Regions from separate parts of the Paeniglutamicibacter selenitireducens genome, predicted to be linked through region 2. Evidence: riboswitches for the same ligand, from Rfam matches in the RefSeq annotation. Region 2 holds a riboswitch; each other region holds the start of a gene.
What was found. Region 2 has a riboswitch for S-adenosylmethionine ahead of ACSYDW_RS04270 (cobalamin-independent methionine synthase II family protein). Riboswitches for the same ligand answer to the same signal wherever they lie in the genome.
Positions count from the first base shown of each region.

Region 1: another riboswitch for S-adenosylmethionine. It lies ahead of ACSYDW_RS00095 (ABC transporter substrate-binding protein); the one in region 2 lies ahead of ACSYDW_RS04270 (cobalamin-independent methionine synthase II family protein).
Region 3: another riboswitch for S-adenosylmethionine. It lies ahead of acs (acetate--CoA ligase); the one in region 2 lies ahead of ACSYDW_RS04270 (cobalamin-independent methionine synthase II family protein).

Region 1 is NZ_JBPULF010000001.1:18,643-29,120, reverse strand. Features, by position in the region: gene ACSYDW_RS00130 (DUF5979 domain-containing protein) at 1-341, opposite strand, end outside; gene ACSYDW_RS00125 (CoA-binding protein) at 658-1,086, opposite strand; gene ACSYDW_RS00120 (NtaA/DmoA family FMN-dependent monooxygenase) at 1,210-2,628, opposite strand; gene ACSYDW_RS00115 (acyl-CoA dehydrogenase family protein) at 2,630-3,865, opposite strand; gene ACSYDW_RS00110 (dipeptide ABC transporter ATP-binding protein) at 3,916-5,556, opposite strand; gene ACSYDW_RS00105 (ABC transporter permease) at 5,569-6,477, opposite strand; gene ACSYDW_RS00100 (ABC transporter permease) at 6,498-7,457, opposite strand; gene ACSYDW_RS00095 (ABC transporter substrate-binding protein) at 7,464-9,128, opposite strand; SAM riboswitch class I at 9,231-9,323, opposite strand; gene ACSYDW_RS00090 (DUF1345 domain-containing protein) at 9,575-10,225, shown strand; gene ACSYDW_RS00085 (LLM class flavin-dependent oxidoreductase) at 10,283-10,478, opposite strand, start outside.
Region 2 is NZ_JBPULF010000002.1:173,358-183,835, forward strand. Features, by position in the region: gene ACSYDW_RS04225 (alpha-mannosidase) at 1-323, shown strand, start outside; gene ACSYDW_RS04230 (N-acetylglucosamine kinase) at 320-1,237, shown strand; gene ACSYDW_RS04235 (VOC family protein) at 1,334-1,693, shown strand; tRNA gene ACSYDW_RS04240 (tRNA-Ala) at 1,759-1,831, opposite strand; gene ACSYDW_RS04245 (TetR/AcrR family transcriptional regulator) at 2,328-2,933, shown strand; gene ACSYDW_RS04250 (MFS transporter) at 2,947-4,086, opposite strand; gene ACSYDW_RS04255 (NAD(P)/FAD-dependent oxidoreductase) at 4,930-6,183, opposite strand; gene ACSYDW_RS04260 (endonuclease/exonuclease/phosphatase family protein) at 6,388-7,374, shown strand; gene ACSYDW_RS04265 (alpha-ketoglutarate-dependent dioxygenase AlkB family protein) at 7,377-8,048, opposite strand; SAM riboswitch class I at 8,195-8,302, shown strand; gene ACSYDW_RS04270 (cobalamin-independent methionine synthase II family protein) at 8,317-9,546, shown strand; gene ACSYDW_RS04275 (glycosyl hydrolase family 95 catalytic domain-containing protein) at 9,617-10,478, opposite strand, start outside.
Region 3 is NZ_JBPULF010000001.1:2,453-11,831, reverse strand. Features, by position in the region: gene ACSYDW_RS00055 (aliphatic sulfonate ABC transporter substrate-binding protein) at 1-618, shown strand, start outside; gene ACSYDW_RS00050 (ABC transporter permease) at 618-1,439, shown strand; SAM riboswitch class I at 1,454-1,543, shown strand; gene acs (acetate--CoA ligase) at 1,549-3,528, shown strand; gene ACSYDW_RS00040 (Fur family transcriptional regulator) at 3,709-4,137, shown strand; gene katG (catalase/peroxidase HPI) at 4,212-6,389, shown strand; gene ACSYDW_RS00030 (class I SAM-dependent methyltransferase) at 6,477-7,124, opposite strand; gene ACSYDW_RS00025 (histidine phosphatase family protein) at 7,158-7,709, opposite strand; gene ACSYDW_RS00020 (helix-turn-helix transcriptional regulator) at 7,702-8,703, opposite strand; gene ACSYDW_RS00015 (DinB family protein) at 8,794-9,342, shown strand.

The DNA.
Region 1 (10,478 bases), on a different contig from region 2:
TCCGTTTTCTTCGAAGCCGCTGGCGTCGACTTCGGCGATTCTTCCGCCGCCTTCGTCGCGGGGCCCGAAGCCGGCGTTTCCGTTGGCTTCGGCGCAGCGGCCGGCTTCTTGGCGTCGGCCGGGATTCCGGGCTGTGCGCTGTCCTTGGCGGCACCGGTTACTGCGGTCGTGCCGGATTCCTCAACGGCGTCACGCAGCTGCTGCTCGGTGCCGGACTCCTGAGTGTCGGCCGGGGCCGCGACAGCGGGGTTGAAACCTCCGCCGCCGAACATCATCGCTGCAACGAGCGCTGCCGTCGCGCTGGCTGCAACCGTGGAACGGACGATCCCGTTCTTCCACATCCCCGCCAGGAATGAATTCTGGTCGGCAGAACGCCGGCCCTTTTGCTTACGTGTGGCTTGATCCCCAGATTTGGCGAACACGATTTATACCCCAATTACCCCAAGGGGCGCGGCAAACACTCAACAAGCACTGTTTTAGCGGGCCGATCCCATCCAGCCCGCGCAGTTTCGTCCGAACCCCAAGTCCGCACGTCCCCCAGTATTCATTTGGTCCCCAGCACCCAATCGATATTGCATGTGCAGGTATGAGCATAGCGGCGCAATCTCGATTACCTTCCACCGAAACGCTTTGTGACCACGGGGTTAATGCGTGCGCCTAGAAATCCTGGTATTCAATGATGGGGCAGGTGTCCATGACGACGTCCAGTCCGGCAGCCTTGGCTCGCGCGGCGGCTTCCTCGTCGATGACCCCCAACTGCAGCCACACCGCCGACGCGCCGATGGCGATGGCCTGGTCCACAACAGCCCCGACTTTCAGGGAATTCACAAAGCAATCAACCACGTCGACGCGCCCCGGGATTTCCCCCAGGGCCTTGTATCCGGATTCCCCCAAGACACTGTCTCCACGCAGTGAAACAGGGACGATTTCCATGCCCAAGCGCGATTGAAGGAAGTGCGCAACGCGGGGCGCAACACGCATCGGATTGTTACTCAAACCCACGACTGCCCAGCGCGCGGGCGTGGTCAAAAGCCGGCGGATGACGGCCGGGTCATTTGTGTGGCGTTCGGTGCCGTGGGTGCTCATGCAGCCAACGCTACAGGCGAAACGGGTGGCCGGAACCCACACACCGCCACCATGGAGCAGGTGGTGCCCTGCGGCAGGCAGGACCTGTCGCAAAGCACCACCCCATGGGCCGGACGTCGCCGGCTATCGAAGGTCTTGCAGCCTTCGTTCGGTGTTGGCAGCCGAGTGTTCTGCGAAGGCACCCCTGAATCGTGCCGCGGGGTGGCTTGTCTCGAGGCGGGCCGAGCGCCCGAACACCTTCTCGCGGAGCGTTCCCGGAGCGTACTCGGTCTGCGCGAGGCCGCGTGCACGCAGCTCCGGCAGGATCCCCTCGATGAAGTCGGTGTATGAACCGGGCAAGATCTGGTTCATGATGTTCAGCCCGTCCATTCCCGCATCCTGCCAGCGCTCGATCTCGTCCACAATCTGCTCCGGGGTGCCCGAAATCTGCTGGGCCTTGGCCCTGTAGCGTGCCAGGTCCCCGATGGTTGGCTTGCCGCCGGGCACCGAGGCGATGGCCGCCTCGAGCACGCCCCGCGCGCCTTCGGTTTCGATATCTCCCAGCGGGGTGTCAAGGTCCAGACCGCCCAGATCGACGCCGATCCCCCCGCCGATGTGGGCGACAATTGCATGCAGGTCCAGGTACTCGTCGTACTCGGCTTCCTTGCGTTTCGCCTCCTCTTCGGTGCTTCCGACGACGAACGACAGCCCGGCGAACACCTTGACGTCCCCCACCGCGCGTCCCGCGGCGGCCTCCAGCTCGCGGATCTTGCCCACCTGCTTGGCAACGTACTCGGGATGCGGCGCAAACAGGAAGGTCGCCTCGGCGTGCTCGGCGGCGAACTGGCGTCCGCGTGCGGAGGAACCGGCCTGGAAGAGGAACGGCGTGCGCTGCGGGCTCGGCAGCGCCAGGTGCGGCCCTTCGATGGAGTACCGGTTGCCTTGGTGGTGGATCTTGTGGACCTTGGCCGGATCCGTGTAGATTCCCGAGGCCTTGTCTGCCAACAAGGCATCGTCGTCCCACGATCCCTCCCACAGCTTGTAGGTCGCCTCAACGTACTCGTCGGCCCAGTCGTATCGGTCATCGTGGGCGGTCAGCCCGGCGGCACCGAAATTCCTGTGCGAGTTCTCCAGCACGCTGGTGACGATGTTCCAGGCCACCCGGCCGTTGGAAATATGGTCAAGGGTGGAGAGCTGGCGCGCGAACTGGAACGGCTGCGCCTGCACCACGGAGCTGGTCATGGCCAGCCCGATGTCCCTGGTGGTGGCGGCCAGGGCCGAGAGCAGCACCATCGGGTCGTGGGAAGGGACCTGCATGCCCTTGCGGACCATGGAGGCCCAGCCGCCTTCGTGGTCGCCGTAGAGACCCACGACGTCGGCGAAGAAGAGGTTGTCGAACTTCGCGTCCTCGAGCTGGCGGGCGAGGTCGATCCAGAGCTGCAGCTCGTTGAAGCGGTGCTGCTGCGCCTCGGGGTGGCGCCACTGGCCGCCGAGGATGTGGCTCGAGGTGTTCATCAGGAAGGCGCTGAGCAGCAGGCGCGGGCGCGCGTCGAAGGTACCCAATCTACTTCTTCTCCGTCCGTGCATCGGTGGCCTCGCCGATCGAGTGAAGGCCCGTGGGGATCGTGCCGTTGATGTAGTAGTCGCCCACGGACCGTGCCTTGAAGACCACCGGGTTGTGGGTGGCCACGGTGCGGGCGTTGCGCCAGTGGCGGTCCAGCGACTTGCCGCGGGAAACGGAGGAGGCGCCCGTGACGTCGAAGAGCTCGCTCGTGGCATCGAGCACCAGTTTCGGCACCGCCACGTGGGCCTGCTGCACGGCCAGTTCGGCGCGGACGAAGGCGGCCGCCGGATCGAGCCCGAGCGAGGGGTCGACGGCGGCGTCGAGGTCGCGCGCGGCGGCGGTGACGATCGAGTCCGCGGCGTACACCGCTGCGGCGATCCGTCCGACCTGCTCCTGGATGAGCGGGTCGTTGCGGAACAGTTCCCCCGACCCGGTGTTGAAGGTCCGGGTGCGGTTGCGCACCAGGGTGGCGGCGTCCGCCAAGGCCGAGCGCCCGATGCCGGCCAGGACGCTGAGCAGGGCCAGCTGGAAGAAGGCGGGCTCAAGCGTGGAGGAGACCTTGCGCTGGATGATGTCCCCGTGCGGGACCACGACGTCCTCGAAGACCGCGGTCCCTGTGCCGGTCAGCGGCTGGCCGAACCCGTCCCAGTCGTCGATGATCCGCACGCGCTCGTCGTCTGCCCTCACAATCGCGTACTGGCGGCCCTCCACGCCCTCGGTGCTGGCCATGACGACGACCCAGTCCGCGAAGATCGAACCGGTGGTGTAGTACTTTTCGCCGTTGAGCAGCCACTGGCCCGCTTCCTGGCGCAGCTTGGTGTTGGTCGTCCCCAGCGCGTTCCCGCCCTTCTCCGTTGCGGCGTTGCCGAAGATCTCCCCGGCGAGTACGCGCGGGAACCAGCGGAGCTGGAATTCCTCGGGCTGCAGGGCGATGGTCTCGACGAAGGAGAAGTGCGAGCGCAGCAGGTGCCCGACGTTGGAGTCGGCCGCCGAAAGCTCCATGACCAGGCGGAAGAGGTGCTCGTGGCTGACCGGGTCGCCTCCGTGCGCCGCGGGGACGCGCAGGGTGGTGAAGCCGGATTCCTTGAGCCAGGCGACGGGCTCGAAGGGAAGGACGTGGTTGTTTTCGCGTTCGACGGCGCCCTGGGCGATCCGTTCGAAGACCGGGGCAAACCGGGCCGACAGTTCCGCGTAGCGCGATTCTGCGGTGCGTTCGCGCAATGGTGTGGTGCTCAATGTTCTTCCTTTGCTGCTGCTGGTGTCCGGGACTGTGTGGGTGGTGGTTCTCAGGTGTGCGCCAGTTCCCTGAGCAGGTGCCCGGGGTTCGACTCCAGGAGGAGGCGCGTGTATTCGCTCTGCGGGTTGCCGAAGACGCGGGCGGTGTCGCCGACCTCGACCAGGCGGCCGCGGCGCATGACGCCCACGTCGTGGGAGATACGCTCGACCACGTGCAGGTCGTGCGAGATGAAAAGGTAGGACAGCCCTTGGTTGGCCTGCAGCTCTGCCAGCAGGTCGATGATCTGTGCCTGGGTCAGCACGTCCAATGCGGAAAGCGCCTCGTCCAGGACGAGGGTCTTGGCACCGAGCGCCAGGGCCCTGGCAATGGCCACGCGCTGGCGCTGACCGCCCGATAGTTCCCTGGCGCCGAGACCCGCCATCCGCGCCGGGAGGTTGACCGATTCCAGGAGCTCGGCCACCCGGGCGCCGCGCTCCGCCTTGGAACCGTACCCGTAGTTGTTCAGCGGCTCCGAGATGATCCGCTCGACCGAATGCCTTGGGTCAAGTGCCGAGTCCGGGTTCTGGTAAACCATTTGCAGACCGCGCCAAAGATCCCGCTTGCCGGCACCGCGCAGGCCCGTGACGTCGCGGCCGTGGATCTTCACGGTTCCCGCGCTGGGGTCAAGCAAGCGCATGACCATGCGCGCGGTAGTGGACTTGCCGGACCCGGACTCGCCCACCAGGGCGAAGGTGGTTCCCGGCCGCACGGAGAACGAGACCCCGTCCACCGCGGCATGTTCGCTGCTGCCGTGGCCGAAGGTCTTGCGCAGGCCCGACACCTCGATGGCGGGGACTGCGCCGGCATCGCCGCCGGCTTCCGGAACCGGTGCCGCGTGCGCGCCGGGCGAGGCCTCCGCCAGCAGCAGGCTGGTGTATTCGTGTTCCGGCGCCGTGAGGATCTCGCGCACCGGCCGGTCCTCACGGATCCGTCCCTGCTGCATGACGACGATCCTGTCGGCAATGTCGGTGGCCACTGCCAGGTCGTGGGTCACAAAGATCACCGCGGTGCCGTGTTCGCGCGCCAGGGACGTGAACACCTCGAGCACCGTCTGCTGGACTGTCACGTCAAGGGCCGAGGTCGGCTCGTCGGCGATCAGCAGCTCCGGGTTCTGGGCGAAGGCGATGGCGATCAGCACGCGCTGCTTCAGTCCGCCGGAGAGTTCGTGCGGGTACTGGCCGAGCCGCTGCTCGGGCCTGTCGATGCCCACCATGCCGAGCAGGCGGACGGATTCGGCGCGCAACTCCGCCCGGGAGCGTTTGCGGCCCTGCGGGTGCAGCCTGAACACCTCGGCCACCTGCGATCCGATGGTCTTCACCGGGTCCAGCGAGGCCCCCGGGTCCTGCGGGATCATGCCGATGCGTCGGCCGCGGATGCTTTCCAGCTGCTTCGGCGAAAGCTCCAACAGGTTCTCTCCGGCCAGGGCAATGCTGCCCGCGGTGACTGTCGCGGTTTCCGGGAGCAGGCCGATGACCGCCTTGGAGAGCGTCGACTTCCCGGAGCCCGATTCCCCGACCAGGGCGACGATCTCGCCGGCCCTGAGGCGGAGGTTCAGGCGGTCCCCGGCGGCGACGGCGTGTGCGCCGGTGCCGTAGTGGACGCTGAGGTCACGGATGTCCAGCAAGGTGGCAGCTGGTTCTGCGGTGCTCATGGTGCCGCCTTTCTAGAATCGGAAGATCTTGTGCAGCTGGCGGCCCAGGCCGGCCAGCAGGAGGACCACCACCACGATGACAAGGCCCGGCAAGGTGGTCAGCCACCACGCCGAGGCCAGGTACTGGCGGCCCTCGGCGATCAGCAGGCCCCATTCCGGGGTGGGCGGCGGGGCGCCGAAGCCGAGGAAGCCGAGCCCCGAGATCGCCAGGATGGCGGCACCGAGGTCGACGGCCAGCAGCGCCAGCACCGGTCCGCACGCGTTGGGCAGGATGTGCCGGAACACGACCGACCAGTAGGTGCCGCCGTTCATGAACGCGGCCTCGACGTAGTCGAGGCTGCGGACCCGCAGCACCTCGGTGCGGACAACACGCGCGAAGGAGGCGATGGAGGCGATGCCCACGCCGATGCCCAGGGACACGGGGCCCGGCTCGAAGGCCGTGACGATGATCAGGGACACCAGGAACCCCGGGACAGCCAGCAGCACGTCGACAAGGCGCATGGTGAGCACGTCGGCGGCGCGTCCGGCCGTCGCGGCAAGCAGTCCCAGTCCCGTGCCCGCGACAAGGCCGATCAGGACCGCCAGCCCCGCGGTCAGCAGCGTCTGGCTGGTTCCGTGGACCACCCGGGCAAAGACGTCCCGACCCAGGTGGTCGGTGCCGAACCAGTGCGCGGCGCCCGGGGCCTGCAGCTTGTCTGCAGGCACGCCGGTGATGGGGTCGAACCCGCTGAACAGGGCGGGGAACAATGCCCATCCGAGGACCACGACCAGCGGTGCCACGGTCAGCCAGAATCCCGCGGAACGCAGCGCGCCGCGCTTCCCGGCCGGCGCGGATGCCGCTTCGGGCCCCCGCGGCGCCGGCTCGGGTGCGGGTGTCCCGGCGGATGCTCCGGGCAGCGATTCGTCGATGGCGAGGCTCATGCTCGTCGCTCCTTTCGGGGTTAGGCCGCGAGGGCGCGTGGCGCCCCGTGGATTCCGGACTTGAGGATCCGCGGATCCAGCAGCGGGTGGAGCAGGTCAACGATCAGGTTCACGACGACGAACGCCGTGGCCGTGAGCAGCACGAGTCCCTGCACGAGCGCCACGTCCTGCGCTGTCACGGCCTGCAGGACCACCTGGCCCAGGCCGGAGCGGGCGAAGACCGTTTCGGTGATCACGGATCCGGCCAGCAGGGTGCCCACCGTGATGCCGCTGATGGCCATCGCCGGGGCCGCTGCGTTCTTCAGGGCGTGCCGGAAGAAGATCCACGACCGCGAGGCCCCCTTGGCCCGCAACACGTCGACGAACGGCTGCGCGTAGACGTTGTCCGTGCTCTTGAGCAGCACCTGGGCGATCGGCGCGGACACGTGGACCGCCAGGACCAGCACCGGAACGGCCAGGGAGGCGAACGACCCGTCCGGGAACAGTGACATCACGCCCAGCCGGATCGAGAGCAGCTGCAACAGGACCAACCCGAGCCAGAAGACCGGCACCGCCGCGAACAACGGGGGAAGGTTGACCAGCAGCCGCCTGGACCACGCCCGGCGGGCCAGCGTGGCGGAGGCGACCAGGAGAACGGCAAGGGCCGCCGCAGCCACGAAGGCGCTGGAGGCCAGCGCCAGGGTCGACCCGGCCACGGCCCCGATCCGCTCGGCCACCGGCTGGCCCGAGGCCAGCGAATAGCCGAAGTCGCCGCGGAACAGGCCGGCCAGCTGGCTCAGGTACTGCACGGCCAGCGGCTGGTCGTACCCGTACTGCGCCTTCATGGCGGCAATGGTTTCCGGCGTGGCCGCAGAGTCCGCGGACAGGAAGATCGTCACCGGGTCGTTGGGCAGCAGCTGCACGGCCAGGAAGACCAGCGTGTAGGCGAGCCAGATGACCAACAGTGCCTGTCCCAGTCGGCGGGCGATATATGCGGCCATGGTGCGCTACTTCCCGGACTTCCAGGCGCCCTGGAAGATCGGTGCGGTCCCGGAGGTGAATTCGACGTGCGCCGCGGAGTTGCCGCCGTAGACCTGCACCTCGTCCCAGAGCACCAGCGACAGCGCCTTCTCGGTGACCAGCTGGCGCTGTTCCTCGGCGATGAGTTCCAGGTGTTCCTTCTCGCTGGTTGCCGCGCGTTCCTTGGCGAAGAGCTCGTTGAGTTCCGGGTCGGCGTTGAGCGTCTGGGTGTTGTTTGCCGGGCCGAAGACCGGTCCCAGTCCCCCGTAGGCGAACTGGCGGGTGCCGAAGAACTCGATGTTCGGGTCGATCATCGCGGTGGCCAGGAAGGTGTTGTCGGCGGCGCGGTTGACGAGCTTGACGCCGAGTTCGCGCCACTGCTGCTCAATCAGCTCGAATGCCGGCTTGATGACGACGGAGTTGTTGGAGCTGGTGATGGTGACCTCGAGCTTCTGCCCGTCCTTCTCGCGGATGCCGTCGGCACCGGCCTTCCATCCGGCTTCCTCCAAGAGCGTCTTGGACTTTTCCGGGTTGTAGGCCAGGTCGGCCGAGAGGTCGATGAAGCCCGGGGCGGCGTGGTTCAACACCGAATCGGCGATCACGTAGCTGTCGGAAAGGACAGTGTCCTTGATGCTTTGGCGGTCGATGCCAACCTGCAGCGCCTGGCGCACCTTGGGGTCGGCGAGCTTGCCGCTGGCGATGCGGACCGCCGCCATGTTGGTGGTCAGGTCGACACCCTGGGCGGGCAGCACCAGGTCGCCGCTTGCCTGCAGGGCCTGCTCGTCAACGGGCTGCAGGCCGCGCACGAGGTCGACCTGGCCGGTCTGCACGGCGCCGGCACGGTGGGCGACCTCCGGCAGGTACTTCACGACGAGCTTGTCCAGGTAGGCGGCGCCCTGGTTGGCCGCGGTCTCCGGGGCCCACTTGTAGTCGGCGCGCTTGGCGAAGGTGACTTCCTCGTCGGTCTTCTCGGATTCGAAGACGAACGGGCCGGATCCGACGATCGAGGCGATCGCGGACTGCCCGGCGTTGTCGAGCTTGAGGGTGGCCGTGGACACCAGGCCGGAGGTCACGGACGAGGTGGCGCGCAGGAAGTTCGCGTCGGGGGCCTTCAGCGTGACCTTCACCTGGTTCTTTCCAATGACCTCTGCGGACTTGTAGGCGGAGAAGTCGACGTTTGGAGCAATCTGCGCACCCTTGATGCCCAGCCCCAGGGCGTCGAGGTTCACCTTCACGGCCTCGGCGTCGAGGGCGCTTCCGTCCGAGAACGTCACGCCGTCGCGGATGGTGAAGGTGAACTCGGTCTGCTTGTCGTTGGCCTTGAAGTCGGAGGCGATCCAGCCGACGATCTTGCCCGTCTTCGCATCGAAGTAGGTCAGCCGGTCCAGCACGCTGTTCAGGATGTTGGACTTCTCGTAGAAGCGGGCTGCCTGCGTCTGCCAGTTGTTGATCGGGGTGACTTCGGCGTAGACGAAGGTTCCACCCTGGACGGGGCCGGCTGCCGCGGTGTCCTGGGACGTTGCGGCACCGGGAGCCGGGGTTCCCGAACCGCAGGCGCTCAGGGCCAGGGTTGCGGCGCCCAGGACGGTGAACAGCTTCGTGGCCAGGGCGGCCGAGCGGCGCAGGCGGGCCGGCGGGGTGGTGTTTCGCATCGTGTTGTCCTCTCGGTAGACCCGAGGAATGCCGGGACACGGCGCAGTGCACACCGGGCCGTGGTTAAACGGGGAGTGTGTGGACCGCGCAGAGTTTGGCTATCTCCATCGGTCCTGGCGGTAGCACCGGCCCCCGTGTGGAGGTGGTTGCTGCGGCGTCAACGAGCCAGGTCTCTCAGCCGCTCTGGATGGTGTGCCCGTCGCGGAATATGTCGCGTTCGGACAATTCAAGTCTGCTGCAGGATCTTCGATGAAACCAAGGCGCAAGGCCCCGCCGTGAAACAAATGGACGCAATGGGCCGCCTTTGGGCACGCATTCACGACACAATCCGTCACAAGTCCGATTGTGTCGACCGCTCTCGCGGGCGGCTTGCGTCATGGCTGCGTCATGGGGAAAATGCGCGCCCCGGCAGTCCGGCGGGCGTAGTCCGTGGCATGATCGCTTCATGGTAGCCACAGGTTCTCAACGCACCAGGCACCGCCGGTTCCGGCTGCTGTCCATGGCAGCCGGCGGCGCCGCCGGAGTCCTGCTCACGGGGCTCCTGGGCCAGTGGGCCTATGCGCCGGCCGTGGGCTGGACCGCGGCAGCGCTCGTGTACAACCTCTCCGTGTGGCTGTACATCGCGCCGATGGATGCCGCGAGGACAGCGCACCACGCGCAGGCCGAGGACCCCGGTCACCGCACCTCGGACCTGCTGATCCTGTTGGCGGCGCTGGGTTCGCTGGCAGCGGTGGTGCTGGTCATGGCCGGCGGCAGGGACGCCGCCGACAGCGCCAAGTTCCTGCTCGCATTGCTCGCCATGGCCTGCACCGCAATGTCCTGGCTGCTGGTGCACACGCTCTTCACGCTGCGCTACGCGGAGATCTACTACGAGGGGGACCCGGGAGGGATCTCGTTCAACCAGGAACAGCCGCCGCAGTACACGGACATCGCCTACATGGCCTTCAGCGTCGGGATGACCTACCAGGTGGCGGACACCAACATCACCAGCCGCCGGATGCGCTCGGCGGTGTTGCGGCACAGCCTGCTGTCCTTCGTATTCGGTACCGGGATCCTGGCAACAACCATCAACTTGGTGGTCACGCTGGTGGCCTGAACCGGGTCCGGGCGGGGAGCCCAGGCGCGCCGCCCGGACCCGGTTTGCCGTGCGCCGCTACCTGGATTCGGCGTTCGCGAAGCGGTAGTTCGCGGCGCGGTGCGTGTCCCGGACGCGGTCGCCCCTGCCGAAGAGCTTGTTGCGCAGTGTGCCGCCGGCGTACTCGGTCGGGTAGGCGCCGCGGGCCTGCAGCTCGGGGACGATGTATTCCACGATGTCCTCGAAGGTGCCCGGGGTGATCGCGTAGGCCAGG
Region 2 (10,478 bases):
CCCTGAACTCCCCGGGCCGCACGGTGGCCGGCGGCAGCGGATTCGAACCGCTCGTGGAACTTTCCGGCCACGGGCTGCTGCTCTCCTGCGTGAAACTCGCGGCCGACCGTTCGGGCGATGTCATCGTGCGCCTCCACGAGTCCCTGGGCCGCCGAGCCTCCGGGTCGCTGCAGGTCAACGCGCCCCTGCAGGGGTGGGCCACGGCAAGCCTGATCGAGGACGTGCTCGGCGGCGAGCCCGGCGGAAGCGGTGCAACCATCCCGCTGGAGCTCAAGCCGTTCGAGGTGCTGACGCTTCGCTTCACCCCGGGCGCCGGCTCATGACCGCGACGCTGTCCATCGACGCCGGCCAAAGCGGCATGCGGGTGCGCCTGCGCCTGGCGGACGGCAGCGTGCGGGAGTCCTCCGGGCCAGGCGTGCGCACGGACAGCGACGTCATCGCCCAGCTGGCGGCCGCCATCGGGGACATTGCCGCGGGGGCGGGCACGGACCTGGCTGCGGCGAACGTCGGCACCTCCGGCGTCGACTTCCACCCGGGACTCGCCGGGCGGCTCAAGGACCTCGTGCCCGCGCTGGGCGGGGCCCCGGTGCGGGTCGCCCACGACTCGGTCACCGGGTACCTCGGCGCGGCCGGCACGGAGCTGGGCGTGGCGACGGCCGTGGGCACCGGGGTGGTGACCTTGGGCGTTGGCGCCGCCGGCGTGCACCGGGTCGACGGCTGGGGCTACCTGCTGGGCGACAGCGGCAGCGGCTTCTGGATCGGACGTGCCGGGCTGGAGGCCGCCATGCGGGCCCACGACGGCCGCGGGGAACCCACAGTCCTGCTCGATGACCTCAAGGCCCTGTTCGGGGACCCCGCAGGGGCGTACCTGCGCATCCAGGCCGACCCGGACCGGGTCCGCTCCGTCGCGTCCTTCGCGCGGGTGGTGCTGGATGCGGCGGAGGCCGGGGACGCCGCCGCGCTGGCGGTGGCGATGCATGCCGCCGACGAACTCTACGCCTCCATGGATGCAGCCCTCCGGCAGGCGGGCTTCGCTGCCGGGGATTCCCCCGTGGCCTGCTGGACCGGAGGGGTGGTGCGCAGCCAGGTGCTGGCCCAGGCCCTGGGCCGGCGGTTCGCCGTGCAACGGCCCACGGCCCGGCTGCTTCAGGCCCTGGGCGACCCGCTGGACGGCGCGGAGCGTCTGGGTGTCCTCGCCTCCGGCCACCCGCTGTTCTCGAGCATTTCCCACGCATAGGAGCGCGCGCTTCCTTGACCCGGAACCGCACCGGGCCATAGCGTCGTGACACGCGGCACCCCTGCCGCAACTTGGACCCACCCGAAGGAAAACGGCATGCTCACGCTGGGAATGATCACCTTTGACACACACGACGCGCTCGAGCTTTCCAGCTGGTGGGCAGGCCAGCTGGAGGGCGAGGTCGTCGAGGAAAACGACGGGTACTTCTGCATCGTCAAGACGCCCCTGCTTCCGGTGCCGTTGGCCTTCCAGCTCGTCGAGGAACCCGCCGCCGGGAAGAACCGCATCCACCTGGATTTGGCCGCTACGGAAGCCGCAGGCGGTCGGGAACCTGTTGTCGCACGGCTTGTGTCAGGCGGTGCCTCGCTGGTTGACCAGCAGCGGATGGAGGGCTTCGCGTGGGACGTGCTGAGCGATCCGCACGGGAACGTCTTCTGTGTTTCCGATCCCCACTGATCCGGAACCGCAGCTAAAACGAAAGAACCCGCCCGGTCTCGATGACCGCGCGGGTTCTTCTTCGGTGGAGGTAAGGGGATTCGAACCCCTGACCTTCTGCATGCCATGCAGACGCGCTACCAACTGCGCCATACCCCCGAATTGGGTTGGTTCCTTGCTTTCCCGAAGGACCGCCGAACCGAGATAAGAATCTACAGCACGATTGGCCCCGAGCGCCAATCGAGAACCCGGAGCACCGCCCGTCGCGGCACGGGGACGGTCGCCGGAGTCGGAAATCCCCCTTGATTCCGGGGTTTCCGCGGGCGGGAACCCGCGATTGTGACTTCCGTCACGAATCGGCGGGAAGGGTGGGCCGGTACCGGCCAGGACGCATCGTCGGCCCACGGCCGAGGGCCCAAAGGGTGAAATCGGGCTCGAACCGTTGATGGCCACCGGCCCGTTCGGGACCTGCATCGCATTGCCCGCGGGGCTCGGCGGGGAAAGCGGGAAGCCAACCACGATCGCGGCACGAGGAGACGCCCCTTGGGGCGGCGGCAAACCTACCGTTTGGTACCAATTTGGTTACCGATTGGTACCAAAACCTTTGAGTGTCCGGTGTGTAAACGAAGGGAAAAAACCTCGCTACTCTATCAACATGGCAACACGTGGTTCATACGCAAAAGGCATCGTCAAGCGAGCCGAAATTCTCGACGTTGCCCTGGAGGTCTTCGCGAAAGAGGGCTACCGGGGAACGTCCCTTCGCAAGGTGGCGCATCTTTGCAATCTCTCGTTGGCGGGCGTCATGCACTACTTCGAGTCCAAGGAAGACTTGCTGGTCCAGATCCTGCGCACCAAGGACCAACGTGACGAGATTGTCGGCAACGACGTCGAGCAGTTGGGCAACCTCTCCACGGTACTCAACAGGAGCACCCAGGAGCCCGGACTCGTTGCCCTGTATGTGACGATGGCCGCCGCGGCCTCTGATCCGGCGCATCCCGCGGCCGCGTACTTCAAGGAACGCTACGAGCGGCTGATGAAGCTCGCCGAGGACTCCTACTACCAGGACCGCCCGAACCCGACGCCGGAGGAACTCGCGTTCTTCCGCACGATGACACGCGCGTCCCTGGCGCTTGCCGACGGCCTGCAGCAGCAGTGGCTCGCCGACCGCAGCGTCGATGTCGCGGGGACGATGGAGGCCTTCCTGCGGCAGGTGCGCACCCCGGTCGATGGCGACCAGGAGGCACCCGGCACCGGGCACTGACCAGGTTCGTTCGCTAGCGAAGCGCCGACCGGGCCTCGATCTTGTTCGCGCGCCAACTCGTCGTCAGGGCCAGCAGCAGTCCAAGCGCGGCGAGCCCGGCGCCCAGGAATGCCGGGGCCCGGTAGCCGAGTCCCGAGGCGATGACGGCGGCGCCCAGCGCCGCACCCAGGGCATTGGCCACGTTCAGGGCCGAGTGGTTCAAGGAAGCCGCCAGCGACTGGGCATGCGGCGCTGAATCCATCAGCAGCGCCTGGAGTCCCGGAACCAGGACGGATCCGGTGGCTCCAAGGACGAACATGAGGATCACGGTGGGCACCAGGTAGCTGGCCAGCGCCCCGAAAAGCACCATGAACACCACCATGGCGGACATGGAAACGAAGATCGCACCATGCACCGACCAGTCGGCGAGCCGGCCGCCGATCAGCGATCCGGCCACCATGCCGGTGCCGTAGATGCCCAGCACCACGGGGATCATCTTGAGGTCCAGGCCCGTCACGTCGGTCAGGATCGGGCTGATGTAGGAGTACACGGCAAAGAATCCGCCGAAGCCGACGATCCCGGTCAGCATGGCCATCCAGACCTGTCCGCTGCGCAGGGCGGAAAGTTCCCTGCGGATGCTCGCGCCTTCGTGGGCCGGTGCGTAGGGAACGAACAGTCGGATGGAAATCCAGGTCAGTGCGCCGACGATCCCGACGATCCCGAACATCCAGCGCCAGCCGTAGCTCTGCCCCAGGAAGGTCACGAACGGGACGCCGAGCACGTTGGCAACGGCAAGTCCCATCATGACCCAGGCGATGGCCCGGCCGCGCATGGAAGCGGGCACCAGCGTCCCGGCAAGGATCGCAGCAATGCCGAAGTAGGCGCCGTGGGGAAGGCCCGCCAGGAATCTCGAGACGAGCATGGATTCGTAGTTGGGCGCCAGGAGCGAGCTGAGGTTGGCAATCGTGAAGAAGGCCATCAGCCACAGGACCATCGTCTTGCGGGCAACCTTGGCCCCGAGTGCCGTGAGTACCGGCGCTCCGACAACGACGCCGAGGGCGTAGGCGGAAATCAACAAACCCATCTGCGGGTTCGATACCCCGAGATCCGCGGCGCCTTCCTGCATCAACCCCATGATGGTGAATTCCGTGGTGCCGATGCCGAAGCCACCCATCGCCAAGGCCACCACGGCAAGGAACAGTGCCTTGCCGGTGAGCTGCGTGGAGTGGATGGCCGGGGTCTTGCCATGTGCGCTGGCGTCAGGAGTCACGGGTGCCTTTTCAAGGTTCAGCTGGTTCGGGTGGTGCCGGGTCTGCGGTTCGACACGTGTAACAGCCTAAGGGCAGGATCCATGCCCGCGATGCCCCACGTGAGAATCCCCACCACAGCAAAGACAATCGGGAGGTGGGTTTCGTTTACGTGAAACGAAACCCACCTCCCGTTGCCAAGCCGTCCGATCCCGGTTGGGGAAACAGGATCCTCGACGGCCATGCACCAGGCGTTCGCGTGTTGGGGCACGCATTGAACATCCGGCATGTTGGTTCGTGGACTGGGGAATATCCACGAACCCGCGAGTGAGCGTTTAGCTCAGATTGTGGAGGCGTGCCGATCGATTGATCGGTGCGCCGGTGCTGGATGGCCGCGGATGCTCCGCAGTGAAAACCGCGCCCTGCGGGATGGTCCGCACGTTCGGGATCGCATGTTTGACCGGTGCCGGCATCGAAGTGCCCTCGGTGCCCCGTGTCCCGATGCAGGCCTTGGCCTGCGTGCGTTTCCGTAGAATTGAGTCCACTTCCATTCCTGAACGGCCATGCCGGAGCCGGCCCCCCGCCGACTATGAAACAGTATGGCATGGCACTGTTGCGAACCCGGGGATTTGGGAAGGGCGCGGCTCGGTTGCCTCTTCAGCGGGTCCCCGCCACTGCACGATTCGGGGCCCGCGGCACGGCCCAGGAATCCAGGCACCCGGATCCACCGCGTCTGCCGCAGGATGCGTCCTGCGGCAGGATTCCGCGGCCTACAACGACAGCAGGTCCACTTCGGTGTCCGCGAGCCGGTCTGCGGGAATGCTCCTGCCAATGAGGTTTCGCAAGTGGTCGTTCACGTCCCAGACGTTCACGTTCATGGCCGCGGAGACGGTCCCCTTGCGCATCCAGAAAACGATGAACTCGCCGCTGCCGGGATCCCCGCGAAGCACCACGTCGTCGTCCGCTGCCCGGTCGCCGACGTATTCCATGCCGAGGTCGAATTGGTCGGTGAAGAAGTACGGGAGCCAGTCGTAGGATTCCTCCCGCCCCAGGATGGTTGCCGCGGCCAGCTTCCCCTGGCGGATGGCGTTGTCCCAATGCTCGACCCGCAGGGAACGACCCAGCGTGGTGTTGAAGGCCTCCGCGATGTCTCCGGCCGCCAGGATGTTCGGATCGCTGCTGCGCAGCCGGGCGTCAACGACCACCCCGGTTCCGACGTCCAGCCCGGCCGCCACAGCCAGTTCGTTGTTCGGCACGGCACCGATGGCCAGCAGCACCGTGTCTGCGGCAACCTCACCGGTGGACGTCATGACCTTCAGCCCGGATTCCCGGTCGAGTGAGATCCCGTCAACCGTTGTTCCGAAGCGGCAATGGACACCGTTCCTGATATGCAGCCTGGCCACATGCGACCCGAATTCCGTGCCCATGGCGGCGGCGAGCGGCACCTCGTCCGGGGTCAACACGGTGACGCGCATGCCCGCCACCCTCGCCGATGCCGCCACCTCCATGCCGATCCATCCCGCACCGATGACCACCAGCCGCTTGTCGTTGACCAATTCCTCCTTCAGGGCCTGTGCATCTGAGAGGGAGCGCAAGGTGTGGACTCCGGGCAGGTCCCAGCCGGGCATGTTCGAGGTGCGACCGCCCAGCCGTGAGCGGCATCCCGTGGCAATGACAAGGTTTTCGTAGCCGATCGATGTCGAGTCGGAGAGGTCCACCACCTTGTTCGAGGTATCTATGGCGGTCGCCCGAACGCCCAGGCGAAGCTTGACGGACGCCCCGTCGTACCAGTCAGCGGGGAACGGCTGGAACTCGGGCGGCGATTTCTTCCCCTGCAGGAATTCCTTGGAAAGCGGTGGCCGCTCGTAAGGAACGGCGTCCTCGTCGGCGATGACGGTGATGGGTTTGCCGTACCCTCCCTCGCGGAGTTCGTGGACGCAGTGCGCGGCAGCCAATCCCCCGCCGATCACCACGATTCCCGCATCATCGGCTTCCGCGGTTTTCCTGTCGTCGACTCCCGGCACAGCTACCATCTCCTACGTCGTGGGCCACCGGCCCTGCCGGACTCCTCGAGGCCGGGGCCATGGTGGCAGCGGGTACGCCTCACCACAGAATGGCACTTTGCCGGTGGCCAGTCGAGGGTTGCACCGGTGCGGCATCCCGGCACCCGGTCCGCTCACAGATTTATCCCATGGATGTACCAGTTCGATATGCGACCCTAGATAACGATGTCTCTTCAAACCATTTCCACCCAGCCCCGGCAACGCCGGCCGCAACGCCTGCTTCGCTGGCAGCGCCGGTTGCGTGCCTTGGTGCTTCTCGGGGCACTGCTCGGCACCCTGTTGATTGTCTTCTACCGCCGGGTCCCCGATGTCTTCGGACTGGCCCTGCTGGTGGACAACGCCGCCCCGTGGTTCGGACTGGCGGTGCCCGTCCTGCTGCTGGTGGCCCTCGTTTCCAGGAGCAGGAGCGCGCTGGCTTTCGTACTGGTCCCGGCCCTGGCCTGGCTCGTCGCGTTCGGCCCGTCCATCGTCCCCTTGGCCTGGACGGCGCCTGCGGAAAAGGCCGGCGCACTCACGGTCAGCAGCCAGAACATCAAGGCGGGAACGGGCGCCGCCGTTGAATCGGCGCGCGTCCTGGCCAGCGAGGGCAGCGATGTCATCGCGTTGCAGGAACTCGATGCCGGCAGCGGCGAGGACGTCACGGCGGCCCTGCATTCGAGCTACCCGCACCACTTTGTGGTGGGCACGGTGGGAGTGTGGAGCAAGTACCCGCTCACCCGCTCGCAGCCGCTTGACCTGGGACTCGGGTGGAAGCGCGCCCTGAGCACCCAGGTTGAGACGGAGTCGGGCAGCATCAAGTTGTACGTGGTCCACGCCGCTTCCGCGAGGCAGAACGACCATGGCAACCGCGACGAAATGCTGTCCCAGCTGGCGGCAATCCTGCGCGCCGACAAGAGCCCCGCGGTCATGGCCGTCGGCGACTTCAACGCCACCTCGACCGACAGGTCCTTCGCCGCGCTGACGGAAACCCTGGATGAACCGAACCAGGACCGCGGCATGTTCGGTTTCACCTGGCCACGCGAACCGTTCGGTTTCATGCGCTTGGACCATGTGCTGCAGCGCGGCCTCGAGGTCACCTCCAACAGCACCGTCCCAGCGGGCGACAGCGACCACCTGGCAGTGCGTGCCACAGTGAATCTCCCGGGGTCCTAAACCTAGCCCACCAGCCCTGTAACCCGCAGGGTGATGTTGATTCGTCCCGACGCCAGCCCGCAGTCGGCGGGCGCGGTGCCGGGCAGGATTCTTGTCACTCCGTGGTATGCCAACCGCGCCGGACCCCCGAACACGAAGAGGTCACCGGACGCCAAGGCGATGTCCTCGTAGGGCTTGCTACGGTTGGCGGTGTTTCCGAACCGGAACAGGCAGGTGTCTCCGATGGAAATCGAGACCACCGGCTGGGTCGATTGCTCATCCCGGTCCTGGTGCATCCCCATCCTGGAATCGTCGGAGTAGTAGTTCACCAGTGCGGTGTCCGGCGTGTAGTTCGCCGCCACCCCCGCATCCCCGGTTGCCTCATGGATCGCTTTCCTGCCCAGCCTGACCATCCAGTCCGGGAAATCCAGCACCCTGTTTCCGTTGACGTCGGTTGCCCTGCGTGAATAGGAGTATGGCTGCCAGTGCCAGCCCAGGCACACTGTCCGGACCGACATCTCCCCGGCACCGATCTTGGCCGCGCGCGGCGGCACGGGCCCGTGCCCCCACTCGCGGAACCTGTCCACGAGCCAGCGTTGTTCCGCCGGGCCGAGCCAATCGGGAACCCACACGGCGCCCGGGGCAAGCTCCCGCCGGGGCCGGTCAAGGAAACTCTCCGAAAAGAGCGTGCTCACATGTACTCCTGGAAAATGGTCCGGCAAGCAAGGGAACCCAGGTTCCCAGGAGTCCATTATGCGGGCCCGGGAACCGCTGTCGCGCCGGCGTCACACAGAGGCACCGACGAACCGCAACAAACAGTTCCATGATAGGTATTAGTACGTAACCATCCGGAGCGGCCGAGAGACCTGGATCGATGAAGCCGCAGCAACCGACCCCGCCGAAGAGGCCTCTGAAACGGTAACGGTGCTACTGCCAGGTTCGATGGAAAGTAGGCAACCGCCCATGTCCTTTGGCACCAGCCACATCCGCACCACCCACGCAGGTTCATTGCCCCGAACCGACGAGCTTCTGGCAGCCAACGCGGCCAAGGAACGTGACGGGATCACCGCCGAGTTCCACGAGCTCCTCGAAGCCTCGGTGACCGGCATCGTCGCCAAGCAGCGCGAGCTGGGCATCGACATCCCCAACGACGGCGAGTTCGGGCACACCATGTCCTCCGCCGTGGACTACGGGGCCTGGTGGAACTATTCCTTCGCCCGCCTCGGCGGCCTCGAGGAAACCACCGTCGACCGCTGGGCCGAGACCGCTGTCAAGCGCTCAAGCCCCGGCAACGTCGTGCTCACCTCGTTCCCGGACCGCCGCGACCGCCAGGCCTTCGCCGAGGCCTATGCGGACCCGACCTCGGGCATCCTGGCCCACCGCAAGGCGACAACGCAGCCGAAGGTCGTCGGGCCGCTGACCTACACGGGGCACGATCTCGTGGCATCGGATATCAAGAACCTGAAGACCGCCATGGCCGCGACCGGCACCGACGAGGGCTTCCTCGCGGCGCTCTCCCCCGCGTCCTGCGCGCGGCTGGCCAACGACTACTACACGAACGACGAGGAATACCTCTTCGCCGCCGCGGATGCGATGCGCGAGGAATACAAGGCGATCCTCGACGCCGGGCTCACCCTCCAGATCGACGACCCGTCGCTGGCCGAGTCCTGGGACCAGGTCAACCCCGAGCCGAGCCTCGAGGACTACCTGAAGTTCCTGGAGCTGCGCGTGGAGGCAACCAACCATGCGCTGCGCGGACTCCCCGCCGAACGGATCCGGCTGCACGTGTGCTGGGGTTCCTGGCATGGTCCGCACACCACCGACATCCCGTTCGCCGACATCCTCGACCCGGTGCTGCGCATCAACGCCGGCATGGTCTCCTTCGAGGCGGGCAATGTGCGCCACGAGCACGAATGGCGCATCTGGGAGGACCGTGCGCTGCCCGAAGGCAAGATCCTGGTCCCGGGCGTCCTCTCGCATGCCACGAACGTGGTCGAGCACCCGGAACTTGTCGCGGACCGCATCGAGCGATTCGCGAACCTCGTGGGCCGCGAGAACGTCATCGCATCCACCGACTGCGGCCTGGGCGGCCGCGTGCATCCGCAGATCGCCATGGCCAAGCTCGAGGCACTCGGCGCCGGCGCGGCACTGGCCACCCGGCGCCTGTGGAAGGGCGCCGCGGTCATCGCCTGACCGCAATGCCCGGCGCTCCCCGCCGCAACGGCAGGGTGCACCGGGCCCCCGGGGCGCCGGGGCGCCGGAGCTACGGGCGGAACGGCTTGGGCTTGTGGCCCCGCTTGGTGGGCTTGACCTTGCAGTCCTTCCCGTTGATCAACATCGTGATGGTGCCCTGGTTCGGGGCCCTGTCGCCGATCACCGACACCTCGGTGACCAAGCCGTCCTTCCATGTTGCGTTGACCTCGTAGCCTCCGCGGGCCCGCAGGCCGGTGAATGAGCCCTCCGGCCAGGCCGATGGCACGGCGGGCAACACGTGGATCTTCTCCCCATGGCTTTGGATGAGCATTTCCGCCACCGCCCCGGTGATGCCGAAGTTCCCGTCCATCTGGAAGGGCGGGTGGTTGCAGAACAGGTTCGACAGGGTGTTGAAGCGCAGCAGGCCGCGCAGCATCAGGCGGGCGTGGTCGGCCTCCCCCAGTCGGGCGAAGAGCGCCACGCGCCACGGCCAGGTCCACGACCTGCGGCTGTCGCCGGAGACCGATGCCTCGGTGAACGGCACGCCCGCGACCTCGCCGCAGCGGGCCTTCAGCGACACCAGGGCGGCCGCGGCCAATTCCGGGGTGCCGTCCAGGGTGATCTGGCGGCCCGGATACACCGCGAACAGGTGCGAGGTGTGGCGGTGGATGTTCCGGGGGTCGTCCCTGTCCGTCTGCCATTCCTGCAGCTGGCCCCAGCTTCCGATCTTGTTTGGCGCAAGGCGCCCTTGCATGGCGGCCACCCTGTCGCGGAACACCGAATCGAACCCCATGGCGGCTTCGCAGTCCAGGTAGTTCTGGAAAAGGTCCCAGATGATCTGTTGGTCGTACATGACGCCGTCCTCGCGCGGGCCGTGCTCCGGCGACCACCCGTCCGGGGCCACCAGCTTGCCGTTTGCGTCCTCGACAAGC
Region 3 (9,379 bases), on a different contig from region 2:
TCCGTGGCGGACCTCAAGGGCAAGCAGGTCGCAGCCACCAAGGGCACCGACCCGTACTTCTTCCTGCTGCAGTCCCTCGAGGCCAACGGCCTGAAGTCCTCGGACGTCACGGTCCAGAACCTGCAGCACGCCGACGGCCGCACCGCACTGGAAAACGCTTCCGTTGACGCCTGGAGCGGACTGGATCCCATCATGGCCGGGGCCGAGCAGAACGGCGCGAAGCTGATCTACCGCAACCTCGATTTCAACACCTACGGCGCGCTGAACGCCACCGAGTCCTTCCTCGAGAAGTCGCCCGAGGTCGCCCAGACCGTCGTCGACTCCTACGAAAAGGCCCGCGAATGGGCCGCTGCGAACCAGAAGGAAACCGCGGAGATCCTCGCGGGAGTCGCCGGCCTGGATGCCGCGGTCGCCACCAAGGTGATCACCGAGCGCTCGAACCTCGGCGTGGATGCCGTGCCGGGGGAAGCCTTCACCAAGGTCCTCGCCAAGGTCGGCCCCATCTTCGTGGAATCACACGACGTCAAGGCCCAGTCCGACGTCGACACCGCGCTCGGCTCGCTCGTGGATGACAGCTTCGCCCGGAAGGCGGACGCCACGAAGGTCAAGACGCCGTAATGCCAGCCCCTTCCGACCTTTCACCCGCAGTCGCCCGGGCCTCCGGGCGGCCGCGCAACCCGTTGCTGGCGACCCGTGCGGGGCGCATCTTCCTGGGATCCCTTCTCCCGGTGGTCCTGCTTGGGCTCTGGCAGGCGTCCACGACGCTTGGCTGGGTCAGCACCTCCCAGCTGCCGACCCCCGGGTCGGTGCTCGAAGCGGCCCTTGAACTGCTCGACGGCGGGACGCTCGCACAGCACGTGGCGATATCCACCCAGCGCGTGCTGGTCGGCTTCGCCATCGGCTCCCTGCTGGGCCTGGCGGTCGGCGCGCTCGTCGGGCTGTCCGACCTCGCCGACGCCCTGCTCGGGCCGTTCATCGGGGCCATCCGAGCCGTGCCCTCGCTCGCGTGGGTGCCGCTGCTGATCCTGTGGATGAAGATCGGCGAGGACTCCAAGGTGACACTGATCGTCATCGGCGCGTTCTTCCCCGTCTTCACCACCGTCTACCTGGCCTTGCGCCACGTGGACAGGAACCTGATCGAGGCGGCACGGGCCTTCGGGCTCAAGGGAACCAGGCTGCTGGCCACCGTGCAGCTGCCCGCAGTGGTCCCGGCGATCTTCTCCGGCCTGCGGTTGGCCCTGGCCCAGTCGTGGCTGTTCCTGGTGGCCGCCGAACTCATCGCCTCATCCATGGGGCTGGGCTTCCTGCTGCTGGATTCGCAGAACAACGGCCGGATCGACCGCCTGGTCCTTGCCATCATCCTGCTGGCGGTGCTGGGCAAGACCACCGACGCCCTGCTGGGGCTGGCCGAGCGCAAGGCCATCAACCGCTGGGCCTGAGGCACCGCACCAACCACCCATCCAGAGCGGCCGAGAGACCTGGCTCCACGACGCCGCAGCAACCACCTCGCCGAGGCCGGTGCCACCGCCAGGACCGATGGAGAACCACATGTCTGCAACACTTTCCCCCGCCGCGACCACCCTGCCCGCCGAAGACCCGTGGAACGAGGACGAACGCCTGGCCTTCTGGGATGCCGCGGCCCGGCGCCTGGACTGGGCCGCGGACTGGCACACCGTCCACCGCAGCACCGGCGTGGACCCGGCCGCGCGCCGCGGACCCGAGCTGCGCTGGTTCGAGGGCGGAAAACTCAATGCCGCCTACAACTGCGTGGACCGCCACGTGGAGGCCGGGCGCGGGGAGAAGGTGGCGCTGCACTTCGAGGGCGAGCCCGGGGACCGCACCACCGTCACCTACAAGGACCTGCAGGACCGGGTCTCCCGGGCCGCCAACGCGCTTCTCGCGCTCGGCATCGGCACGGGCGACCGCGTGGTCATCTACCTGCCCGTCCTCGTGGAGACCGTCGTCATCACCCTGGCCTGCGCGCGCATCGGGGCGGTGCACTCCCTGGTCTTCGGAGGCTTCTCCGCCGAGGCGCTGCGCTTCCGGGTGGAGGACACCGGCGCGAAGCTCCTTGTCACAACGGACGGGCAGTTCCGCCGCGGCACAGCCGTGCCCGTGAAGAAGAACGCCGACGCCGCGGTGGCCGGGGAGAACAGCATCGAACACGTGCTGGTGCTGCGCCGCACCGGCAGCGAGATCCCCTGGACGGAGGGCCGGGACCTGTGGTGGCACGAGACGGTCGACACCGCCAGCACCGAGCACACCCCCGAGGCGTTCGACGCGGAAACCCCGCTGTTCATCATGTACACCTCCGGCACCACGGGGCAGCCCAAGGGGCTGGTCCACACCACGGGCGGCTACCTGACGCAGGCCTCGTGGAGCCACGAGTTCCTCTTCTCCCACCCGGACCCGGCGCAGCGCGCGAACGACGTCCACTGGTGCACCGCGGACCTGGCCTGGGTCACCGCGCACACCTACGAGATCTACGGCCCGCTGTCCAACGGCGTCACCCAGGTGATCTATGAGGGCGTCCCCAATGCCCCGCACCCGGGGCGGCACTTCGAGATCATCGAACGCTACGGGGTCACCAGCTACTACACGGCGCCCACCCTGGTGCGCTCGCTGATGGGCTGGTTCCCGGACGGGATCCCGGCGACGCACGACCTCTCCTCCATCCGGCTGGCCGGAACCGTCGGCGAGGCCGTGAACCCGGAGGCCTGGCGCTGGCTGCGCGCCCAGGTCGGCCGCGACACCCCCGCCGGCATCCCGATGGTGGACACCTGGTGGCAGTCGGAAACCGGCGCCACGATCCTCTCCCCGCGGCAGGACGACGCCGCGTTCAAGCCCGGCTGCGGCACCCGGGCGCTGCCCGGGGTCGCCGTGGACATCGTCGACGAGCAGGGCGCCGCCGTGGCACCGAACGTGCAGGGCAACATCGTGCTGACCCGCACCGGCCCGGCCATGGCCCGCACCGTGTGGGGCAACCCGGAGCGCTACTACACCTCCTACTGGGAAAAGTACGCGCAGCGGGGCTGGTTCCTGGCCGGTGACGGCGCGCGCTTCGACGACGACGGGGACATCTGGATCCTCGGGCGCACCGACGACGTGATAAACATTTCCGGGCACCGTCTCTCCACCATCGAGATCGAGTCCGCGCTTGTCACGCACCCGGCCGTCGTGGAGGCCGGGGTGTGCCCCACCGTCGACGCGAAGACCGGGCATGCGGCAACCGCCTTCGTGGTGCCCTTCGACAAGAGCCTCATCGGGACCTCCCTTCCCTACGAGGCGCAGGCCCGGCAGCACTCGCTGCTGGCCGAGCTGCGCCACCACGTCGCGAGGCAGATCGGTCCGATCGCCAAGCCGCGCGACATCGTCTTCGTGCCGGACGTGCCCAAGACCCGCTCGGGCAAGATCATGCGGCGGCTGCTGACCCAGCTCTTCGAGGGAAGCACGCTCGGGGACACCACCAGCCTGCAGAACGAGCCGTGCATCGCGCAAATCAAGGAGATCTGCGCGGGCCAGGCTTAGGCCGGGGCGGAACCGGGGGCATGCCCAGGGGCCCGTCCGGCGCGGCGGCGCTTGCCGCCCGCGCCGGGCGGGTCTTCGCGTTCCCCGGCCTGACCTGCGTATTCACGGGCGCCCCTCGGGATCCCGCAACATTTCCGAGGCTATCTTGACTAGTTCAAGATAAGCGGGCAGACTTTTAGCATGACAAACCCGGTGGAGCTCGAACAGCTGCTGCGCGACGCGTCGATGCGCGTCACGCTCCCGCGCCTCGCCGTGCTCACCGCTGTCACCGCCAACCCGCACGCCGACACCGACGCCATCCTTGCGGCGGTGCGCTCCGAGCACCCCGCGGTGTCCCACCAGGCGGTGTACGACTCCCTGAAGGTGCTGACCCGCCTTGGCGTCCTGCGCAAGATCCAGCCCCACGGGCACAACGCGCGCTACGAAACCCGCGTGGGAGACAACCACCACCACCTGGTCTGCCGCTCCTGCGGCACGGTGCTGGATGTCGACTGCTCGGTCGGCAGCTCGCCGTGCCTGCATGCCTCGAACGACCACGGATTCACCATCGACGAGGCGGAGGTCATCTACTGGGGCCTGTGCACCGCCTGCCGATCCGCGGAATCCTGACCCCGGCGCCCCGCAACGCCCCTCCCCGATTTCACCAAACCAAGAAGCACCCAACCCACTCTTGAAAGGAAGCCATGTCCGAGACCTCGACAGGCAAATGCCCCGTAATGCACGGTGGCCGCACCCACCCCACCAGCGGCAGCGCGAACACCGAGTGGTGGCCAAGCAAGCTGAACCTGAAGATCCTGGCCAAGAACACCGCGGTTTCCAACCCGCTGGATGAGGACTTCGACTACACCAAGGCCTTCGAGGCCCTGGACCTGGAGGCCGTGAAGGCCGACCTCGCCGAGACCATGACCAAGTCCTACGACTGGTGGCCCGCCGACTTCGGCCACTACGGCCCGTTCTTCATCCGCATGGCCTGGCACTCGGCCGGCACCTACCGCAGCCACGACGGCCGCGGCGGCGGCGGCGCCGGCCAGCAGCGCTTCGCCCCGCTGAACTCCTGGCCGGACAACGTCAACCTTGACAAGGCCCGCCGCCTGCTGTGGCCGGTCAAGAAGAAGTACGGCCAGTCCATCTCCTGGGCCGACCTCATGATCCTCGCCGGCAACGTCGCCATGGAGACCATGGGCTTCAAGACCTTCGGCTTCGCCGGCGGCCGCCCGGATGTCTGGGAAGCAGACGACGACGTCTACTGGGGCCCGGAAAAGGTGTGGCTGGAAAGCGAACGCTACACCGGCGCCCGCAACCTGGAAGCACCGCTGGCAGCCGTCCAGATGGGCCTGATCTACGTGAACCCGGAAGGCCCGGAGGGCGTCGCCGATCCGCTGGCCTCGGCCGTGGACATCCGCGAAACCTTCCGCCGCATGGGCATGAACGACGAGGAAACCGTCGCCCTGATCGCCGGCGGCCACACCTTCGGCAAGACCCACGGTGCCAGCGAAGAGCTGCACAAGGGTGCCGAGCCGGAAGCCGCCCCGCTGGAAATGCAGGGCCTGGGCTGGAAGTCCGGCTACGGAACCGGCCACGGCGATGACACCATCGGCTCCGGCCTGGAGGTCACCTGGACCTACCACCCGACCCGCTGGGACAACGAGTTCTTCCACATCCTCTTCGCCTACGAGTGGGAACTGTTCCACTCCGCGGCCGGCGCCCAGCAGTGGCGCCCGGTCAACGGTGCCGGCGCGGGCCTTGTCCCGATGGCACACAACCCGGAAGAGACCCGCGAACCGCGCATGCTCACCAGCGACCTGGCCCTGCGCTTCGACCCGGCCTACGGCGCGATCTCGCTGGACTTCAAGAACAACCCGGAAAAGTTCGCCGACGCCTACGCCCGCGCGTGGTTCAAGCTGACCCACCGCGACATGGGCCCGAAGGCCCGCTACCTCGGCACCGAGGTCCCGGCCGAGGACCTCATCTGGCAGGATCCGCTGCCGGCAGCCCCGGCCCAGACCCTGGGCGAGGCGGAAACCGCGGCGCTGAAGAACCTCATCGCCGAATCGGGCCTGAGCGTCCAGCAGCTGGTCTCCACCGCATGGAAGGCCGCAGCGTCCTTCCGCTCCTCGGACAAGCGCGGCGGCGTCAACGGCGGCCGCATCCGCCTGGAACCGCAGGTTTCGTGGAAGGTCAACCAGCCGGAGCAGCTCAAGCCGGTCATCGCCAAGCTCGAGGAAATCGTTGACGGGTTCAACGCCACCTCGGCCGTGAAGGCCTCCTTCGCCGACGTCGTGGTCCTTGCGGGCAACGTGGGCGTGGAGCAGGCTGCCCTGGCCGCCGGCCAGGACATCACCGTGCCGTTCACCCCGGGCCGCGTGGATGCCACCCAGGAGCAGACCGACGTCGACCAGTTCGCATGGCTTGAGCCGGTTGCCGACGCCTTCCGCAACTACGACTCGGGCTTCCTGGACATCCCGAGCGAGTACCTGCTGCTGGACCGCGCCAACCTGCTGGGCCTCTCCGCCCCGGAGATGACGGTGCTGCTCGGCGGCCTGCGCGTGCTGGGCAACAACTGGGACGGGTCGAACCTGGGCGTCTTCACCGACACCCCGGGCGCGCTGACCAACGACTTCTTCGCGAACCTCATGGAACTGGGCCTGGAATGGACCCCGGACGCCGAGGAAAAGACCTACTCCACCACCGACGGCCGCTGGAACGGCAGCCGCGTGGACCTGGTCTTCGGCTCGAACTCCGAGCTGCGCGCGCTGGCCGAGGTATACGCCTCGGACGACGCCAAGGAGAAGTTCGTGAAGGACTTCGCCGCAGCCTGGGCCAAGCTCATGGATGCCGACCGCTTCGAGCTCAAGAAGTAGCCACCGCCTGAAGCTGCATGCGGCCGTCCCCTTCGGGGGCGGCCGCATGCGCCGTTAACAGGGGTCCGCCCTTTCCGGCTGACGCCCCTACCGCGACACCACCAGGTAGGCCATGGCGCCCTCGCGGTCCACAGTGACCTCGCCGATCCCCGCGGCAAGCGCTGCCTCGCGCAGTTGGCCGGCCGTGCGGATCGCTGCGATGTCCCCGTGGGATTTCAGCACTTTCAGGTAGGCGTTGGAGCGGGCCGGGCCGCGCACCAGCGAGGCCAGGTGCAGCGACCCGCGCTCCCCCAGCTGCGCACCCAGCCCGGCGAACAGCGGTGCCAGGTCCGGGACGAGGTGCAGCAGGCCAAGGCCCAGGATGGTTTCGTAGCGCCGCCCGTCCACCGGGGCCAGCATGTCCCGGCATTCAAGGGTGATCCGCCCCGGCACCTCGCCGCCGGCGGCCCGCCGGATCGACTCGCGGGCCAGCCCCAGCATCGGCGCACTCAGGTCCACCAGCGTCGTGGGCCGGCGCCCCGCAACGTGCAGCAGCGCCGTGGCCCGCGCCGTCCCGGCAGCCACCTCGAGCAGCGGGCCCCCGGCCGAGCCGATCGCCCGCGCGGCAAAGGCCGCGTACTGCTCCGGGTGCGTTCCCCAGCAGATCCTGTTGTAGGCGGGGGAACCCAGCATCGCGTCGTAGGCCCTGGCCCGGCGGTCGTAGAACCCGGGCTTCCCGAAGAAGTTTTCGCTCACCGAACCATCGTGCCGCCCGGAACCGCGTGCGCGCTAGCGCCCGGCGGCCGCCAGGTGGCGCCGCAGGGCCGCGACGTCGACCTCGACGACCTGCCCGTTGCGCAGCAGCGGCGTGCGCCGTCCTGGGCCCAGCGCATCGAGGACCAGCCGGATCAGCGTCCCGTGGGCGACGGCAATGATGTTCTTGCCCTCGTGCCGCAGCAGCAGGTCGTTGAGCGCCGCGATCCCGCGCCCCGCCACGGCGTCCTCGGGTTCGGCCGAGCGCAGCAGCACGTCGATCTCCTCCCGCGGCAGGTCCCGGACGACCCTGCCTTCGGCGTTTCCGTAGTGGCGCTCGCACAGCCCGTCGATTTCCTCGCCCGGCCCCAGGTCGACGGCCCTGCCAATGTGCCGCGCGGTTTCCACGGCCCGGCCCAGCGTCGAGGACACCAGCACGTCCCAGGGGGATCCGGCCAGTTCCAGGCCCGCAGCCCGGGCCTGTTCGTGGCCGGCGTCGTTCAGCGGGATATCGGTCTGCCCCTGGAGGCGCCCCTCGGCGTTCCAGTCAGTCTCGCCGTGGCGGACCAGAACCAGTGTTTCATTCATGCCCCAAGCCTAGCCCGGCCTGATCCCGCTCCCCCGCCGGCGGCCCACCACCCGGTGCCAGCTTTGAGGACCACGACGAGAGCAGCTCGCGCAGTTCCTCAGGTTTCACGTCGCTGACCTCCGCCCCGCTCAGCGCCAGCCCGAACGCCGCCCAGCGCAGATCGGTGCCGTCGGTGCGCACCACGCAGCTGTGCCCGTCAAACGGCTGGATCTCAAACCACCTGCCGATGCGCGAGGTGAGCTCTTCGGCGCCGGCGTGCACCCGGGCGCTGGCCTGTTGCTGCCCGGAACCGTGCAGCCCGGTGCGGACGAACTGCGCCGCGTCTCCGCCGGGGATCTCCCGCGGCGCGAAGCGCAGCGCCCGGGGCCGGGCGTTCTCGGCCCGGTCCACCCGGAAGCTGCGCCAATCGGCGCGGTCCAGGTCGTAGGCCACCAGGTAGTAGCGGTTGCCCACGTTGACCAGCTTGGCGGGCTCCACCCGACGCGAACTGGCGGCACCCCGGGCATCGCGGTACTCGAAGGCCACGCGCTCGCGGTCGCGGCATCCCTGGGCGAACACCACCAGCACCTGCGGATCCACCGGATCCGGTGCGGAATGCCGCGAGTCCAGCGGCACGGTGCTGGCGGTCAGCGCCTGCGCCCGCTGCCGCAGACGTTCCGGAAGGACCGGAACCACCTTGGACAGGGCGCGCAGCCCCGCGTCGGCCAGCGAGTCCTCGCCACCGTGGATTGTCGACTGCAGACCGATGACCAGGGCCACAGCTTCCTCGTCGTCGAGCACCAGCGGCGGCAGCGCAGCACCGGCGGCCAGCTGGTAGCCGCCACCCACGCCGCGTTCGGCCTGCACCGGATAGCCCAGCTCGCGCAGCTGGTCCACGTCCCGGCGCAGCGTGCGCAGCGACACCCCCAGGCGCTTCGCCAGCTCCTCGCCGGCCCAGTAGCGCCGGGTCTGCAGCAGCGACAGAAGGCGCAGCGATCGTTGGCTTGTACTCACAAGAACATTCTCCCGCTATTTAGGACAAAATCTGTCACTTATGGCTCCTATCGTGGTTTTACCAGCCCACCAAGAACGAGGAGCAACACCGTGAGCACCACCATGAAGGCCACCAACACCACGCTGACCGGGGAACGCGCCGACCTGCACCAGGCCCTGGCCAACGCCCGCCACTTCCTGCGCTTCACCGCCCAAAACCTGACCGACGAGCAGGCCTCGACCCGCTCCACCGCCAGCGAGCTGACCGTCGGCGGGCTGATCAAGCACGTAAGCGCCGTCGAACTGCAGTGGCAGCAGTTCATGGTCAAGGGCAAGGCCGCCATGGACTGGGGTGACGTGGATTTCTACAACATGCCGCCCGAGGCGCTTGAGGCCTTCACCGCCGAGTTCAGCATGCAGCCCGGCGAACACCTCGAAGGCCTGTTGGAGAAGTACGCGCACATCGCGGAGCAGACCGACGCACTGTTGGAAGGGATCGACCTGGATACCGTGCACGAGCTGCCCCAGGCCCCGTGGTTCGTGGACACCCACTGGTCGGTGCGCCGCACGCTGCTGCACATCATTGCCGAAACGATCCAGCACTCCGGGCACGCGGACATCATCCGCGAAACCCTGGACGGCCAGAAGTCCATGGGGTAGCCGGCGCCACGGCGGGACACCCCGACGCCCGCGTGGC